2 regions of the Nonomuraea sp. B1E8 genome follow, and region 2 is predicted to be linked to the other one. Evidence: riboswitches for the same ligand, from Rfam matches in the RefSeq annotation. Region 2 holds a riboswitch; the other holds the start of a gene.
The links. A riboswitch is a leader RNA that binds a small molecule or an ion and turns the genes downstream of it on or off. The one in region 2 is predicted to bind glycine.
Positions count from the first base shown of each region.

Region 1: linked by a shared signal. The riboswitch ahead of gcvP (aminomethyl-transferring glycine dehydrogenase) and the one ahead of gcvT (glycine cleavage system aminomethyltransferase GcvT) in region 2 are both predicted to bind glycine.

Region 1 covers NZ_JBDPLS010000004.1:603,144-608,464, forward strand. Annotated here, with positions in the region: gene ABGA98_RS17670 (FHA domain-containing protein) at 19-531, shown strand; gene ABGA98_RS17675 (MerR family transcriptional regulator) at 599-1,258, shown strand; gene ABGA98_RS17680 (bifunctional nuclease family protein) at 1,391-1,861, shown strand; gene ABGA98_RS17685 (MerR family transcriptional regulator) at 2,009-2,629, shown strand; glycine riboswitch at 2,688-2,786, shown strand; gene gcvP (aminomethyl-transferring glycine dehydrogenase) at 2,964-5,321, shown strand, end outside.
Region 2 covers NZ_JBDPLS010000010.1:215,359-220,679, reverse strand. Annotated here, with positions in the region: gene ABGA98_RS30500 (glutamine synthetase family protein) at 1-368, shown strand, start outside; gene ABGA98_RS30495 (aldehyde dehydrogenase family protein) at 379-1,725, shown strand; gene ABGA98_RS30490 (3-oxoacyl-ACP reductase) at 1,734-2,498, shown strand; gene ABGA98_RS30485 (gamma-glutamyl-gamma-aminobutyrate hydrolase family protein) at 2,508-3,200, shown strand; glycine riboswitch at 3,254-3,351, shown strand; glycine riboswitch at 3,371-3,470, shown strand; gene gcvT (glycine cleavage system aminomethyltransferase GcvT) at 3,505-4,590, shown strand; gene gcvH (glycine cleavage system protein GcvH) at 4,587-4,976, shown strand; gene ABGA98_RS30470 (L-serine ammonia-lyase) at 5,049-5,321, shown strand, end outside.

The sequences.
Region 1 (5,321 bases), on a different contig from region 2:
AGGAGGCCGAGCCGATCGATGCCGAGCGTCTACTGCACGCAGTGCGGGCACGCCAACCCCGAGGATGCCCGTTTCTGTTCCCGCTGTGGGTCACCGCTGACCAGACTCGAGGTCTCCGGGGACACCACATCGACGATCTCGGTGGCGGGAATCGAGGCGTATGAGGCTGAGACAGGCGACATGCTCCTGGCCGAGCGGGCGCTGGTCGAGCAGCTGCCGCCCGGCGCGGCACTGCTCACGGTGACCAGGGGGCCCAACCAGGGCAGCCGCTTCCGGCTCGACAAGGACCTGACCACGACCGGGCGCCATCCGGAGAGTGACATCTTCCTCGACGACATCACCGTCTCCCGCCGCCACGTCGAGTTCTACCGCCACCGCGGCGGCCAGTTCTCCGTGCGCGACGTGGGCAGCCTCAACGGCACCTACGTCAACAGGGAGCGGATCGAGGAGGTTCCCCTGCACTCCGGCGACGAGGTGCAGATCGGCAAGTTCCGCCTCGTCTTCCTGATGCGGGGCAACTCCGGGGCATGAGGGGGCGAAGCGGGCGACCGGCGGACGCCGTCTCGTGCGTGACCATGCGGCAAGGGGAGGAGCGCGCATGACGTCGCAGGCGGCACGCTCGCACATGAGCATCGGGGAGGTGCTCGCGCTCCTGCAGGGCGAGTTCCCCGATGTCACCATCTCCAAGATCCGTTTCCTGGAGGGGGAGGGGCTGATCGAGCCCGAGCGCAGCCCGTCCGGCTACCGCAAGTTCACCCACCTGCACGTGGAGCAGCTGCGCTTCATCCTCACCGAGCAGCGCGACCACTACCTGCCGCTGCGGGTGATCAAGGACAAGATGGCGGAGGGCCTCGGCCGCCCGCGCGCCCTCCAGGACAACGACAAGCAGGAGATCAGGCTCAGCCGGGCCGAGCTGATCGAGGCCGCGAGCATCGACGAGGAGACCCTTGCCGAGCTGGAGGATTACGGCCTGCTCGCCCCGGTGGCCCGCCGCTACGACGAGGAGGCGCTCGCGGTGGCGCGCTCCGTCGGCGCCCTGGCCCGCTTCGGCCTGCGCGCCCGGCACCTGCGCGCGGTCAAGGCGGCGGCCGAGCGCGAGTGCGGCCTGGTCGAGCAGACCGTCGCACCGATACTCAAGCGGCGCGCCCCCGGCGCCATCGGCGAGGCCGACGAGGTGGCCAGGGAGCTTTCCGCACTCCTTCTCGACCTGCACGCATCCCTTGTGCGCACGGGCGTCCGGTCCGTGCTGGGGCGCTGAGAGCGCGGTGAGCTGGGAGGCGGGGGCACATTCCAGGCCTGCCGGGTGTTACGTTGAAATGCAGAAGCCAGTCAGCAGAAGCAACGACCAAATAGCTGTGCCGGGTCACCGGTCAGGAATACGGAGCAGCCCGTGTTGCAGATGGAGGTTGTGGGCGTTCGGGTTGAAATGCCCACAAATCAGCCGATCGTCTTGCTGAAGGAGGCACACGGGGAGCGGTTCCTTCCTATATGGATTGGCATGACGGAAGCCACGGCCATCGCCCTGGCCCAGGCAGAGGAGCCTCCGCCGCGGCCGCTCACCCACGACCTCTTCCGTGACGTGCTGAGCGCGCTGGGCGTAGGCCTGCGGGCGGTCAACATCGTCGCCCTGCGTGACGGCATCTTCTTCGCCGACCTGGTGTTCTCCAACGGCGTGGAGGTGAGCGCGCGGCCGTCCGACTCGATCGCGCTGGCCCTGCGCACCGGGGCGCGCATCTTCGCCAGCGAAGAGGTCGTCCAGGAGGCCGGGGTGATCATCCCGGACGACCAGGAAGACGAGGTGGAGAAGTTCAGGGAGTTTCTTGACACGATCACTCCCGAGGACTTCGGCCGGGCGGGGTAGGTATTTCAGTGCATTTACGCTTCACGACGCGCCGAGCCGGATCGTTGACTGAGCATGGTCGCGGTCCTACGGTGCAAGTGAAACCCGTGGCCGCGCTTCACGTACCCCCAGATCAGGCCACGGGATGAGAGAAAGCCGGAGGTCCGCGTGGCGGTCAGCAGCGGCGAGGGAAAGACGGCCGGCCAGGAAGATCCGGTGCGGCGCGAAAGCGCGCGGCAGCGTGCCGGGGAGCAGGGTCTGCTCTTCGACGAACAGCCCGCGGCGCTGCCGGGCGACATCGGATACCGCGGGCCGACGGCATGCTCGGCGGCCGGCATCACCTATCGGCAGCTCGACTACTGGGCGCGCACGGGCCTCGTCGAGCCCACGATAAGAGCCGCGCAGGGCTCCGGCTCCCAGCGTCTCTACAGCTTCCGCGACATCCTGGTCCTCAAGGTCGTCAAGCGGCTCCTCGACACCGGGGTGTCGTTGCAGCAGATCCGCACGGCCGTGCAACATCTGCGTGACCGCGGGGTCGCCGACCTCGCGCAGATCACGCTCATGAGCGACGGCGTCAGCGTCTACGAGTGCACCTCGGCCGACGAGGTGATCGACCTGCTCCAGGGCGGCCAGGGCGTGTTCGGCATCGCGCTCGGCCGGGTCTGGCGCGAGGTCGAGGGCTCCCTCGCGGAGCTGCCGGGGGAACGCGCGGCGGTCGAGGACACCGTCCCGGCCGACCATCCCGCTGACGAACTCGCCCGCCGCCGCCGCGCCCGCCGCACGGGGTGAGCACGGCTCCTGGCAGCCGTACGAATCGGGCGTAGTAACCTGAGGGCAGCAAGGCCGACGACCCCGTGCGGGAGAGTCCCCGGGCCCCTGGGCTCCGGGGCGCCGAAGGAGCAACCCTCCCCGGAATCTCTCAGGCATCCCGTACCGCTCGGGCGAGGCAACTCTGGAAAGCAGGCGCACCCGCCAGGCGCGCCTCACCGACGGTGCAAGCCCCACCGGGGGTGAAGCTCTCAGGTCGCGGCCCCGTGCTTGTCCGGGCCGCGCTGACAGAGGGGGAGATCCGGCACACGCCCGCGCCCTGGCGCCGGTCTCCACAGCCTCGGGAGGCATCTCCATGACCGATCTGTCCGCCCCGCCGTTCTCGTCCCGGCACATCGGCCCCTCCGAGCCCGAACAGCAGCGCATGCTCGAAGCCGTGGGCTTCGAGTCCGTGGCGGACCTGGTGGCGGTCGCCGTCCCCGAGTCCATCAGGGCCAAGGACCGGCTCACGCTGCCCGCCCCCGCCGCCGAGGCCGAGGCCATCGCCGAGCTGCGCGCCCTGGCCGATCGCAACCAGGTGCTGACCTCGATGATCGGGCTGGGCTACCACGACACCGTCACGCCCGCCGTCATCCGCCGCAACCTGCTGGAGAACCCGGGCTGGTACACCGCCTACACCCCCTACCAGCCGGAGATCTCGCAGGGCCGCCTCGAGGCGCTGCTCAACTTCCAGACCGTCGTCTCCGACCTCACAGGCCTGCCGGTGTCGGGCGCCTCGCTCCTCGACGAGGCGACCGCCGCGGCCGAGGCCATGACGCTGGCCCGCAGGGCGGGCACGTCCAAGAGCGCCGTGTTCGTCGTCGACGCCGACGCGCTGCCCCAGACCAAGGCCGTCCTCGCCACCAGGGCCGAGCCGCTCGGCATCACGCTCGTGGAACACTCCCTCGACGGCGAGCTGCCCGAGTGCTTCGGCGTGCTCGTGCAGTACCCCGGCGCGTCCGGCCGGCTGCGCGACTTCCGCGCCGTGTCCGCCGCCGCGCACGAGGCGGGCGCCCTCGTCGTGGCCGCCGCGGACCTGCTGGCGCTGACGCTCGTGGCCGCCCCCGGCGAGCTGGGCGCCGACATCGCCGTGGGCTCCTCGCAGCGGTTCGGGGTGCCCTTCGGGTTCGGCGGGCCGCACGCCGCCTACATGTCCGTACGCGAGGGCCTGCAGCGGCAACTGCCCGGCCGCCTGGTCGGCGTCTCCGTCGACGCCGACGGCGACCCCGCCTACCGCCTGGCCCTGCAGACCCGCGAGCAGCACATCCGCCGCGAGAAGGCCACCAGCAACATCTGCACCGCGCAGGTCCTGCTCGCCGTCATCGCGAGCATGTACGCCGTCTACCACGGCCCGGAGGGCCTGCGCCGCATCGCCCACCGGGTGCACCGCCACGCCGCCGCCCTGGCCGAAGGGCTGCGCCGGGCGGGCGTGGAGGTCGTGCACGCCGAGTTCTTCGACACCGTGCTCGTGCGCGTGCCCGGGCGGGCGTCCGCCGTGGTCGCCGCCGCCGCCGAGCGGGGCGTAAACCTCTGGCAGGTGGACGCCGACCACGTCTCGATCGCCTGCGACGAGAAGACCGGGGCCGCCGAGCTGGCCACGGTGCAGGCCGCGTTCGACGTCACGGCCCCCTGCACCGACGCCGAGGGCGCCGCCGACGCGCTGCCCGCCTCGCTGCTGCGCGAGTCCGCCTACCTGACCCACCCGGTCTTCCACGACCACCGCTCCGAGACCGCGATGCTGCGCTACCTGCGCCGGCTGCAGGACAAGGACATCGCGCTCGACCGCTCCATGATCCCGCTGGGCTCCTGCACGATGAAGCTCAACGCGACCACCGAGATGGAGCCGATCACCTGGCCGGAGTTCGCCGCCGTCCATCCTTACGCGCCCGCCGCCCAGGCCGAGGGCTACCTTGAGCTGATCGGCACGCTGGAGCGCTGGCTGGCCGAGGTGACCGGCTACGACGCCGTCTCCATCCAGCCCAACGCCGGCTCCCAGGGCGAGTTCGCCGGGCTGCTGGCCATCCGCGCCTACCACCACGCGGGCGGTGACAGCGGGCGCGACGTCTGCCTCATCCCCTCCTCGGCCCACGGCACCAACGCCGCCAGCGCCGTCATGGCCGGCATGCGGGTCGTGGTCGTGGCCTGCGACTCCGAGGGGAACGTCGACCTGGCCGACCTCGACGCCAAGATCGCCAAGCACCGCGACGCGCTCGCCGCGATCATGGTGACCTACCCGTCGACGCACGGCGTCTACGAGGAGACCATCACCGAGATCTGCGCCAAGGTGCACCAGGCAGGCGGCCAGGTCTACGTCGACGGCGCCAACCTCAACGCGCTGGTCGGGCTGGCCAGGCCCGGCGAGTTCGGGGCCGACGTGTCCCACCTCAACCTGCACAAGACGTTCTGCATCCCGCACGGCGGCGGCGGCCCCGGCGTCGGCCCCGTCGCGGTCCGCGGCCACCTGGCCCCCTACCTGCCCGGTCACCCGCTGCGTGACGGCTCGCCGGTGGGGCCCGTCTCCGCGGCACCCTACGGGTCGGCCGGGATCCTGCCGATCTCGTGGGCGTACATCCGGATGATGGGCTCCGACGGCCTCACGGCGGCCACCGAGCAGGCCATCCTGTCGGCCAACTACCTCGCCAAGCGGCTGGCACCCCACTTCCCGGTGCTCTAC
Region 2 (5,321 bases):
ACAACCGCACCTGCGCGCTCAGGCTCGTCGGCCACGGGCCGTCGCTGCGGATCGAGAACCGCGTGCCGGGCGGCGACGTCAACCCGTACCTGGCGGTGGCGGGGCTGGTGGCGGCCGGGCTGCACGGCATCGACAACGAGCTGCCGCTGGAGGACGCGTTCGAGGGCAACGCCTACGACTCGGGCGCGGAGACCGTGCCGCACACGCTGCGCGACGCGCTCCCCCTGTTCGAGGGGTCGAAGCTGGCGCGCGAGGCGTTCGGCGAGGACGTCGTCGAGCACTACGCGAACAACGCGCGCGTGGAGCTGGCGGCGTTCGACGCGGCGGTGACGGACTGGGAGATGTTCCGTGGTTTCGAGCGAATGTGACGGGTGACCGATGAAGATCGTCAATCCGGCGACGGAGGACGTCATCGCCGACGTCGAACTCGCCGACGCGGCCGAGATCGACCGGGCGGTGGAGCGGGCCAGGAAGGCGTACGCCGCCTGGCGGCAGGTGGCGCCCGGTGACCGGGCGCGGCTGCTGAGGAGGTTCGCCGACCTGGTGGGCGAGCACGGCGAGGAGCTGGCGCGGCTGGAGCTGGCCAACGCCGGGCACCCGATCGGCAACGCCCGCTGGGAGGCGGGCGCCGTACGCGACGTGCTGCACTTCTACGCCGGGGCGCCCGAGCGCGACCACGGCAAGCAGATCCCGGTGCCCGGCGGCGTGGATGTGACCTTCCAGGAGCCGCTGGGCGTGGTGGGCGTCATCGTGCCGTGGAACTTCCCCATGCTGATCATGTCGTGGGGGGTGGCCCCGGCGCTGGCGGCCGGCAACACGGTGATCGTCAAGCCGGCCGAGTGGACTCCGCTGACCGCGCTGAGGCTGGCCGAGCTGGCCCTGGCGGCGGGCCTGCCCGAGGGAGTGCTCCAGGTGTTGCCCGGGGCGGGGGAGGTCGCGGGCGCCCGGCTGGTGGAGCACCCCGACGTGGCCAAGATCGTGTTCACCGGTTCGACCGAGGTGGGCAAGGAGATCGCGGCCAAGGCGGCGGCCCAGGTCAAGCGGGTCACGCTGGAGCTAGGCGGCAAGTCCGCAAATATCATCTTTGCGGACGCCGATCTCGACAGAGCGGCACAAGCGGCCCCCTACGCGGTCTTCGACAACGCCGGACAGGACTGCTGCGCCAGGTCCCGGCTGCTCGTCCAGGCAAGCGTGTACGACGCCTTCATGGAGCGCCTCTCCGAGGCCGTACGCGGCGTCGTCGTCGGCGACCCCCGCGACGAGAGCACCGAGATGGGCCCGCTGATCAGCGCCGAGCACCTCGACCGCGTGCGCGGCTTCGTCCAGGACGGCGCCCCCTACCTCCAGGGGTCGTGCCCCGGCGGCAAGGGCTACTGGTTCCCGCCGACCGTGCTCACCCCGGACGTCACCGACCGTGCGTTCACCGAAGAGATCTTCGGGCCGGTCGTGTCGGTGGCGCCCTTCGAGGACGAGGCGGACGCCGTACGCATCGCCAACGACACCCCCTACGGGCTGAGCGGCTCCATCTGGACCCGCGACGTCGGGCGCGCGCTCCGCGTGTCCAGAGCGGTCGAGGCGGGCGCCCTGTCGGTGAACTCCAACGCGTCGGTCCGCTACTGGACCCCGTTCGGCGGGTTCAAGCAGTCAGGGCTGGGCCGGGAGCTCGGCCCCGACGCCCTGGCGGCGTTCACGGAGACCAAGAACGTCTTCATCTCCTGGGAGTGAGGCAGCACGTGAAGAGACTGCAGGATCGGGTGGCTGTGATCACCGGCGCGGGCGGCGGCATCGGGCTGGCCACCGCGCGCAGGTTCGCCGAAGAGGGCGCCAGGGTGGTCTGCGCCGACCTCGACGAGGAGGCGGGCGTCAAGGCCGCGAACGAGGTCGGCGGCCTGTTCGCGCGCGTCGACGTGGCCGACGAGGACGACGTCGCCCGGATGTTCCGTACGGCGTTCGACACCTACGGCAGCGTGGACATCGCCTTCAACAACGCCGGCATCTCGCCGCCCGACGACGACTCGATCCTGGAGACCGGCATCGACGCGTGGCGCCGCGTCCAGGACGTGAACCTGACCAGCGTCTACCTGTGCTGCAAGCACGCCATCCCGTACATGCGGCGCCAGGGCAAGGGCTCGATCATCAACACCGCGTCGTTCGTGGCCGTCATGGGCTCGGCGACCTCGCAGATCTCCTACACGGCGTCCAAGGGCGGGGTGCTGGCGATGTCGCGCGAGCTGGGCGTGCAGTTCGCCCGCGAGGGCATCCGGGTGAACGCGCTGTGCCCAGGGCCGGTGAACACGCCGCTGCTGCGGGAGTTGTTCGCGAAAGACCCCGAGCGGGCGCAGCGGCGTCTGGTGCACGTCCCGGTCGGGCGCTTCGCCGAGGCGTCGGAGATCGCGGCGGCGGTCGCGTTCCTGGCCAGCGACGACGCGTCGTTCATCACGGGCAGCGAGTTCCTGGTGGACGGCGGCATCTCCGGCGCCTACGTCACGCCGCTCTAGGAGGTCATCGTGCGACGTCCCGTCATCGGGGTCACGTGTTACGTGGAGCCGGCGACGTTCACGGTCTGGCAGGACATGCCGGTCGCGCTCCTGCCGTACATGTACGTCGAGCAGGTCGTCCGGGCCGGCGGCCAGCCGGTCGTGCTGCCGCCCGCGGGGGACGCCGCGCAGGTGGTGAGCCGCCTCGACGGGCTCGTCCTGGCCGGGGGCGGCGACATCGATCCGGCGAGGTACGGCGAGACGCCGGAGGAGCGTACCGGCTATATCCGCAAATTTCGTGACCAGGCCGAGTTCGCCGTGCTGGCCGCAGCCCTCGACGCCGGACTACCCTTCCTCGGCATCTGCCGGGGCCTCCAGGTGCTCAACGTGGCCCTCGGCGGCACCCTCCACCAGCACCTGCCCGACGTGGTCGGCCACACGGGCCACTCCCCCGCGCCCGGACGTTTCGGTCACCTGCCCATCACCCCCGTCCCCGGCACCCGGCTGGCCAAGGCGCTGGGCACGGCGCCCGTGACGGTGCCGCACTATCACCACCAGGCCGTCGACCGGCTCGCCCCCGGCCTCACCGTGACCGCGACCGCCGCCGACGGCACCGTCGAAGGGGTGGAGCTGGACTCGGGACCGTTCACCGTTGCGGCGCAGTGGCATCCGGAGGCGGCCGAGGACCACGCCCTCTTCGAGGCCCTGGTGGCCGCCTGCTGACGAGCGAACGCGACAAGACCCCCAAATCACTACTAGGCTGGCGGGACACACCAGCAAACCGTGCGGGAGAGCACCCTGACAGCCGGTCAGGGTCCCTGAAGGAGCAAGCCCTCCCCGCGAACCTCTCAAGGCAAAGGACCGCACGGCTGACCAGGAGCACGTCTCCTCGGAAGGTGACCTCTGGAAAGCAGGCCCGCAGGGCCTCGCCGAAGGTGAAAGTCCGGCAAAACTCGGGCGAAGCTCTCAGGCATCGATGACAGAGGGGGAGGATGCTGGCATCCAATCCTGTCCTGAGGTGCGATAAATGTCCCGACCTACTCCGCTACGAGACGTGCACGAAAGCCTCGGCGCGACGCTGACCGACTTCGCGGGCTGGCTCATGCCACTCCGGTACGGGAGCGAGTCCGCGGAGCACAGGGCCGTCCGCGAGGCCGCCGGGCTGTTCGACCTCTCGCACATGGGCGAGATCTTCGTGACCGGGCCGCAGACCGCCGCCGCGCTGGACTACGCGCTGGTCGGCAACATGTCGGCCGTGGCGCCCGGACGAGCGAGATACACCATGATCGTCAACGAGCGGGGCGGGGTGCTGGACGACCTCATCGTCTACCGGCTCGGGGACGAGGAGTTCATGGTCGTCGCGAACGCCTCGAACTACGAGAAGGTCGCCGGCGAGCTGGAGAGCCGCTCCAAGGCGTACGACGCCGTGGTCGACGACCGTTCGCAGCAGTACGCGCTGATCGCCGTCCAGGGACCCCGCTCCCAGGAGATCCTCGCCACGCTCACCGACGCCGACCTGGCCGGGCTCAAGTACTACGCGGGCCTGCCAGGGCTGGTCGACGGGCGGCAGGCGCTCATCGCGCGCACCGGCTACACCGGCGAGGACGGGTTCGAGCTGTTCGTGGCCGTCCAGGACGCGGTGCCGCTCTGGCACGCGCTCGTGGCCGCGGGCGAGCCGTACGGGCTCAAGCCCGCCGGACTGTCCAGCCGCGACACGCTCAGACTCGAAGCCGGCATGCCCCTGTACGGCAACGAGCTGAGCGCCGAGCTGACCCCGTTCGACGCGGGGCTGGGCAGGGTGGTGAAATTCGACAAGCCGGGCGACTTCGTCGGCAGGTCGGCGCTCGAGGCGGTCAAGGACGATCCGCCGCGGCGCCGTCTCGTCGGTCTGGTCGCCCGGGGCCGCCGGGTGCCGCGCCACGGCTACCCGGTCACCAAGGACGGCGCCGTCGTCGGCGAGGTCACCAGCGGTGCGCCCTCCCAGACCCTGGGCAAGCCCATCGCGCTGGCCTACGTGGACACCGGCGCCGACTCAGGCCTGGCTGTGGACATCCGGGGCAGCCATGAACCCATGGACCTGGTCGAGCTGCCCTTTTACAGGAGGAACAAGTGAGCAACATCCCTGACGACCTGAGCTACACCAAGGAACACGAGTGGGTTTCCGGGGTCGAGGACGGCCTCACCGTGACCGTCGGCATCACGGCCTACGCCGCCGACGCCCTTGGTGACGTCGTCTTCGTGCAGCTCCCCGAGATCGGTTCGATCACCGAGCCGGGCGACTCCGTCGGCGAGGTCGAGTCGACCAAGTCGGTCAGCGAGATCTACACGCCCGTCGGCGGCGAGATCGTCGAGGTCAACCAGGCCATCGTGGACGACCCGAGCCTGGCCAACAGCGACCCGTACGGCGAGGGCTGGATGTTCCGGGTGCGCATGGAGGGCGACCCGGAGGACCTGCTCTCCGCCGAGGAGTACGCCGCGCTCACCTCGGGCGAGTCCTGACCCTGCCGGGTCTCATCGGCTGACGCCGGGGCCCGCGTCCGGGCCCCGGCACTCATGAAGGGCGCGTCATCAATGGCGATCAGCGTCTTCGATCTCTTCAAGATCGGCATCGGGCCGTCGAGCTCCCACACGGGAGGCCCGATGGCCGCGGCCCACAAGTTCGCCCGCGGCCTGCACGAGGACGGCCTGCTGCCGCGCGTGGCCCGGGTGGAGGCCATCCTGTACGGCTCGCTCGGCCTGACCGGAAAGGGCCACGGCAGCGACAAGGCGGTCCTGCTGGGCCTGTCCGGCGAGAAGCCCGAACTGGTCGACGTGGACACCATCGAAGGGCGCCTGGCCGAGATG